Regions from separate parts of the Fluviicola sp. genome, predicted to be linked through region 2. Evidence: riboswitches for the same ligand, from Rfam matches in the RefSeq annotation. Region 2 holds a riboswitch; the other holds the start of a gene.

Region 1 (3,423 bases), on a different contig from region 2:
GCTAAAACAGGTAAAGGACACGGAACGGATATCGCTGTTCTGTTGGGATTAATGGGGGAAGATCCCGTTACCATTGCTGTAAATACCATCGATCCGAAATTTGAACGGATCCATCTGACAAAAACACTGGAAATTTGCGGGGAGCACGTCATTACTTTTGACCCCGAAACAGACCTGATCTTTCATTTTGATAAATCATTACCCGGTCATCCGAACGCGCTGACATTAACCGTTTTTATGATGGACGGTTCGCAGGAATCGCACACGTATTACTCCGTTGGTGGCGGATTCGTGGTAAAAGAAGGCGAGGAAGAAACCCAATCGGCAGATGCCGTGCAATTACCTTTCCCGATTGAAACGGCTGCAGACCTGAAAAGGTATTGCGACGAGCAGGGAGTAAGTATTTCTGAAATCGTTTTGCGCAATGAATTGACCTGGAGATCCCAGGAAGAAACTTTTGCCGGGTGCCTGGAAATATGGAATGTGATGCGTGAATGTGTTTACAGAGGAGTAAACACGCAGGGAACACTTCCTGGAGGGTTGAATGTGAAAAGACGCGCTTATGAAATGAGCCGGCGCTTATTGAACGGAATTGCCTGTAAAGATTCAAAGGATTTCATCAAACAAATTCAGTCGACCAGTAATATTTTCCAAAATACCCTGAACTGGGTAAGCTGTTTTGCCCTTTCGGTAAACGAGGAAAACGCAGCATTCGGAAGAGTGGTAACAGCGCCTACAAATGGAGCTTCGGGCGTTATTCCAGCCGTATTGATGTATTACGTTTGTTTCGCAGGCGGAACAGAAGATAAAGATATTATCCGTTTCATGACAGTTGCTGCCGAGATCGGAAGTATTTTCAAAAAACGCTCCACCATATCCGCTGCAATGGGCGGTTGCCAGGCAGAGATCGGTGTTTCTTCCGCAATGGCTGCTGCAGCTTTGACAGAATGTTTGGGCGGTGATCCGGATCAGGCCATGATGGCTGCGGAAATCGCGATGGAACATCATTTGGGCTTGACTTGTGATCCTATCGGAGGATTGGTGCAGATTCCATGCATCGAACGGAATACGATGGGAGCAATCAAAGCAATTACGGCTTGCCAGTTGGCTTTACAGGGAAATCCGGATACAGCAAAAGTTTCGTTGGATGGGGTCATCAAAACCATGTGGGAAACCGCTTTGGATATGAATGAGAAATACAAGGAAACATCCGACGGCGGATTGGCGACGAACATCCCGGTGAATATTTCGGAGTGCTAAAATACGGATAGACATGTGTCTATTTGGTAAGTGTGGATGTGGGTTTGAGATGGATTTGACGACCCGTCAATTTCCATTCAGATTACCATTTTTTTATTTTTTCTTGCATTAGCATTTGCTTTTATCAATTTCTTTTAAGAATCTTTGTGCCGTAATTCTAAGCGAGAATACAAGTAGTTTATACAGAAGAGGCGAGAGACGGACTTTTTGACCCTCTGGCAACCAACTTTAAGTCACGACACTAACAGTCGGGATTGGAAAACCGGTGCCAACTTCCGAGTTTGATACAAAGTGTATCCGACGAATATAAATAGTGTGTTATGAAAAGAGCAAAAATTTACAAGCCTTATTTTCATCTGCCGCGGCAGATAACTTCTTTCAATTTTATTTCCGGTCAAATGTGTTGTTGTTGCTGTTGTTAATTCTTCGGTCAACTTTATTTTTCATTTACAACATATTTTATCATGTCAACAACGTATTTAGTTCGTGAAAGCGAACAGGCTTTGCAGCCAATCCAGCATATCTATTCTTCAAACGCCGCATTCTTTTTGGAATCCGGAAAGAAATTATCGAACCTTTCGCTGGCTTACCAAACCTGGGGAACACTGAATGAAGACCGTTCGAATGTGGTTTGGGTGTGTCATGCACTCACGGGGAATCACCGGGTACAGGAATGGTGGGGCGATTTATTCGGAACGGGAAAATGTTTTGATCCGGAAGACTATTTCATTGTAGCCGTAAATGTTCCCGGAAGTGCTTATGGTTCTACCGGGCCTTTGAGCGAAGAGCTTCCCGAAGAGGAAAAATTCGATGCATTTCCCGTACTGACTATCCGTGATATGGCAGCAGCATTGGAATTGGTTCGCAAAGAATTAACGATCGAACGGATCCATGTGTTGATCGGGGCATCTTTAGGCGGACAGCAACTATTGGAATGGTCATTAATCATCCCGGATAAAATAGAGCACATTATTCCCATTGCAACCAACCTGAAACATTCACCCTTTGGAATTGCTTTCAACGAAGCACAGCGCATGGCAATCCAGGCCGATCAGACATTTTATTCGAAAAAACACGATGGAGGAGAGGAAGGCCTGAAAGCTGCGCGCGCAATCGGGATGTTGAGTTACCGCACTTACGAAGGTTACCGGATTACTCAAAGCGAAGAAGACCATTCCGGGTTTGACGGTTTCAAAGCAAGTTCCTACCAGCAATACCAGGGAGAAAAGCTGGCAAAACGCTTCAATGCATTCAGTTACTGGTATTTATCCAAAGCAATGGATTCACACAATGTGTTCCGGAACCGGGATGAAAACGTGTTGGAACGATGTCGCATGCCTGCTTTGGTGATCGGTATTGATTCGGATCTTTTATTCCCGGTCGCAGAGCAGGAAGAACTCGCAAATCAGTTACAAAATGCCAGGCTGGTCCGCTTACAATCAGACTTTGGCCACGACGGATTTCTGGTAGAAACGGAAACCTTAACGAACCACATTAAACAATTTTTAAAGATTAACTAAGATGAAAAAACAACTCACAATAGGATTATTCGGTTTCGGATGTGTAGGAACCGGATTATACGAAGTATTGAACAAAACCACTCTTTTACAGGCTTCGATCAAACACATCGTAATTAAGGATTTAAGCAAGAAACGCATCATTGATCCGGGTTATTTCAGTACGGATGCAGACCGCATTCTGAACGACGAAGAAATCAATGTAGTGGTGGAATTGATCAACGATTACGAAGCCGCATACGAGATCGTGACGCGTGCATTGAAATCCGGGAAACACGTGGTTTCAGCGAATAAAAAACTGATCGCTTATTACCTGGACGAATTGGTTTCACTGGCGAAAGAGAACAACGTTTCCTTCCTGTATGAAGCATCTGTAGGCGGTTCCATTCCGATTATCCGTAACCTGGAGGAATATTACAACAACGATTCACTTTCCAATATCAACGGAATTGTAAATGGGACCACGAATTATATTCTCACGAAAACAAGCGAAGGAGAATCTTTTGATGGAGCGCTTAAAAATGCACAGGACCTGGGCTTTGCCGAATTGGATCCGACTTCGGATGTGGATGGATTCGATGCCAAATACAAATTAGTGTTACTGTTGAAACATGCCTTCGGATTTACTGCGAAACAGGAGGCCGTT
Region 2 (3,423 bases):
CGGGTCTTCAACAAAGTGACTTTCCTGAAAGTGTTGTGGTTCGGGGTGGAACACCGCAACCGTCCTAAAAAAGTACAGTGGTCGATCAGCTCGCTTGCTGCCATGGCACGGCCGCTCTATCCTGCCGGTCCGCGGGTTGCTCCGGGTTTCAGCTATTTCAAGAAATGGAATGACCAACGGACTCTGGATGTCAACACCGAACTTTCTTATGGCTTTCTAAACCACGACATCAAGGGAAACATCAACGGGAATTACCTCTACGATCCTTTCAAACAGGCACGGCTCCGGATGGGCTTTGATCACGATTTCGACGCCATTGTTTCCTACGACGCCATCACACAAATCTATAAACGGAGTAACTTCATTGAAGCGACTTCCCTGAATATCGGGCAAACACAGGAATACATCAACGGCTTGTATGTCGACATCGGTTTTGACTTTTCCGAACGGCGCTCCATCAACGGCTACAAAAAACTGGGCTTCCTGGACAGCGTTATTCCCAACGACGATTTTAAACCTTTTGTCGGGTACCAGGCACTTTTGGGTGAAATCACCGTTACCTACACACCCGGGCAAAAATACATGCGCGAACCTCATCGAAAAGTGGTGTTGGGTTCCAAATGGCCTTCCGTCTATGTGTATTACCAGCGCGGAATTCCCAAACTATTCGGCAGTGACGTGGATCATGAATACGGATTGGTCGGAATATACCAAAACTTTCAGCTGGGAACTTTAGGAACCTCTTCCTATCACATCAGATCCGGGAAATTCCTCAGCTCCAAGAGCCTGAAAGATGCCGATTTCAAGTACCAACGCCGAAGTGATCCGATCTGGTTCTCCAATCCTTTGTACTCGTTCCAGGACCAGGATTCGTCCCTTCCTTCCCGCGATTATTACATCGAAGCCCATTTCATCCACCACGACAACGGATCCATCATGAACAAAATTCCGTTTATGAAGAAAACAGGAATCGGTTTGGTTTTCGGATGCGGAGCTATGTATGTGGCAGAATACAACTGGAGGCATTACGAAGTGCTGGCCGGAATCGAGCGTAACTTCAAGTTTTCGAAAAGACGTTTAAGAATCGGTCTGTATGGCGTTTTCTCCGATGGAAACCACATTTCTCCCAGATGGACCGGTAAAATTTCCTTCGCCGTCCTGGATGACCGGAATATGAAATTCAATTTTTAACCAGATTTAAAATAAAATTTGTGGGTACGCGATGCCTCGCATCCATACCAATTTTCTATCAATTCCTTTTTAAAATCAAATCTACTGGTTATCTTTGCACCAGATCTTTGAGATAACTTATGAAGAAAGGTGGAGGGACAGGCCCTGTGAAACCTTGGCAACCTGCCGTTTTGAACGAAAAGGTGCCAAATCCGATCCCGGTGAAACCATTGGGAAGAGATAAGTATATAAGCAGTTTTTCGAAACTACTTCCCCGACTTCATAGTTTGCAAAGCAATAAATAAGCTATGAAAGACATCAGGCAATTATTAAACGAGCGCATTCTCATCCTTGACGGAGCGATGGGAACTATGATCCAGCGTTATAAACTGGAAGAAGACGATTTCCGTAAAGGTTGGTTTGAAGATCACCCGCATAAACTGAAAGGCGACAACGATATTCTTGTATTGACACGCCCGGATGTCATCAAAGAAATTCACGCACAATACCTGGAAGCCGGTGCAGATATCATCGAAACCAATACGTTTGGAGCAACGTCTGTGGCACAGGCAGATTACCACCTGGAAAAAGCCGTTTACGACATCAACTACCACGGAGCAAAAATTGCAAGGGAAGTATGTGACGAGTTTACCGCTAAAAATCCGGACAAACCGCGTTTTGTTGCAGGTTCCATGGGACCGACGACCAAACTGGCTTCCATGTCACCGGATGTAAATGACCCGGGCTTCCGCGCAATCACTTTCCAGGAACTGGTAACCGCTTTTAAAGAACAGGCAACCGGGTTAATAGACGGAGGAGCAGATTTCCTGCTGGTGGAAACCATCACAGACACCCTGAACTCCAAAGCAGCCTTGTTTGCCATTGATGAACTGAGCGAAGAAAGAGGTATTCAGATACCGATCATGATCTCCGGAACCATTACCGATCAAAGCGGAAGAACATTAACCGGGCAAACCACCGAAGCATTTTTGGTTTCCGTTTCCCACATGCCGCTTTTAAGCATCGGGTTGAATTGCGCTTTGGGGGCAGATGCTATGAGGCCTTACCTGCAGGTATTGGCAAACCAGGCACCATTTGCAGTGAGCGCTCACCCCAATGCAGGATTGCCGAACGAATTCGGGCAGTACGATGAAACTCCTGAAATGATGGGAACCCAGATCGAGGAATTCCTGCAGGAAGGATTGATCAATATCATCGGGGGTTGTTGTGGAACAACTCCGGACCACATTCGCAAGATGGCTGAAATTGCCGCTAAATACTCACCCAGAAAAATCAGCGAAACAGCAAACGCATGAACCATTTACGCTTATCGGGCTTAGAAGCCATTACCATCACACCTGAAAGTAATTTTACAAATATCGGTGAACGCACCAACGTAACCGGGTCGCGCGCTTTTTTGCGCATGATCAAGGAAAATGATTACGAAGCAGCGCTATCCGTTGCCCGCGAACAAGTGGAAGGTGGTGCGCAGGTGATCGATATCAACATGGACGAAGGAATGATCGATGGAAAAGAAGCCATGGTGAAATTCCTGAACCTGATAGCTGCTGAACCCGATATTGCAAGCGTTCCGATCATGGTCGACAGTTCCAAATGGGAAATTATCGAAGCCGGTTTGCAATGTATCCAGGGAAAAGGAATCGTAAACTCCATTTCACTGAAAGAAGGGGAAGAAAATTTCATTCGCCAGGCAAAGCTGATCAAACGTTACGGTGCGGCAACGGTAGTTATGGCTTTCGATGAAAAAGGCCAGGCAGACAGTTACGAAAGGCGTATCGAAATTTGTGAGCGTTCTTACCGCATTTTGGTAGATGTGGTCAAATTCGCACCCGAAGACATTATTTTCGACCCGAATATTTTCCCGGTTGCAACGGGAATGGAAGAACATAACAACAACGCATTGGATTTCTTCCGTGCCACCAAATGGATCCGCGAAAATCTTCCCGGAGCACATGTTTCCGGTGGTGTGTCGAATGTTTCATTCTCTTTCCGCGGAAACAACCCGGTTCGTGAGGCCATGCACTCGGCATTCCTGTACCACGCCATTAAAAACGGAATGGATATGGGAATTGTGAACCCTTCCATGCTGGAGGTTTACGACGACATTGACAAGGAATTATTGGAATACGTAGAAGACGTGCTTCTCAACAGAAGAGACGATGCTACGGAACGCTTACTGGATTTTGCGGAGAATTTCAAGGGAGAAGACAAGAAGAAAGAAGTTTCCCTGGA

The links. A riboswitch is a leader RNA that binds a small molecule or an ion and turns the genes downstream of it on or off. The one in region 2 is predicted to bind S-adenosylmethionine.
Region 1: it holds a riboswitch for S-adenosylmethionine, as region 2 does, so the genes downstream of both, metX (homoserine O-acetyltransferase) here and ABDW02_RS19130 (homocysteine S-methyltransferase family protein) in region 2, are expected to answer to the same signal.

What each region holds. Positions count from the first base shown of each region.
Region 1 is NZ_JBCNJT010000001.1:989,701-993,123, forward strand. It holds gene ABDW02_RS04105 (L-serine ammonia-lyase) at 1-1,260, shown strand, start outside; SAM riboswitch class I at 1,436-1,573, shown strand; gene metX (homoserine O-acetyltransferase) at 1,725-2,780, shown strand; gene ABDW02_RS04115 (homoserine dehydrogenase) at 2,782-3,423, shown strand, end outside.
Region 2 is NZ_JBCNJT010000004.1:335,067-338,489, forward strand. It holds gene ABDW02_RS19125 (DUF5686 and carboxypeptidase regulatory-like domain-containing protein) at 1-1,191, shown strand, start outside; SAM riboswitch class I at 1,306-1,417, shown strand; gene ABDW02_RS19130 (homocysteine S-methyltransferase family protein) at 1,479-2,486, shown strand; gene metH (methionine synthase) at 2,483-3,423, shown strand, end outside.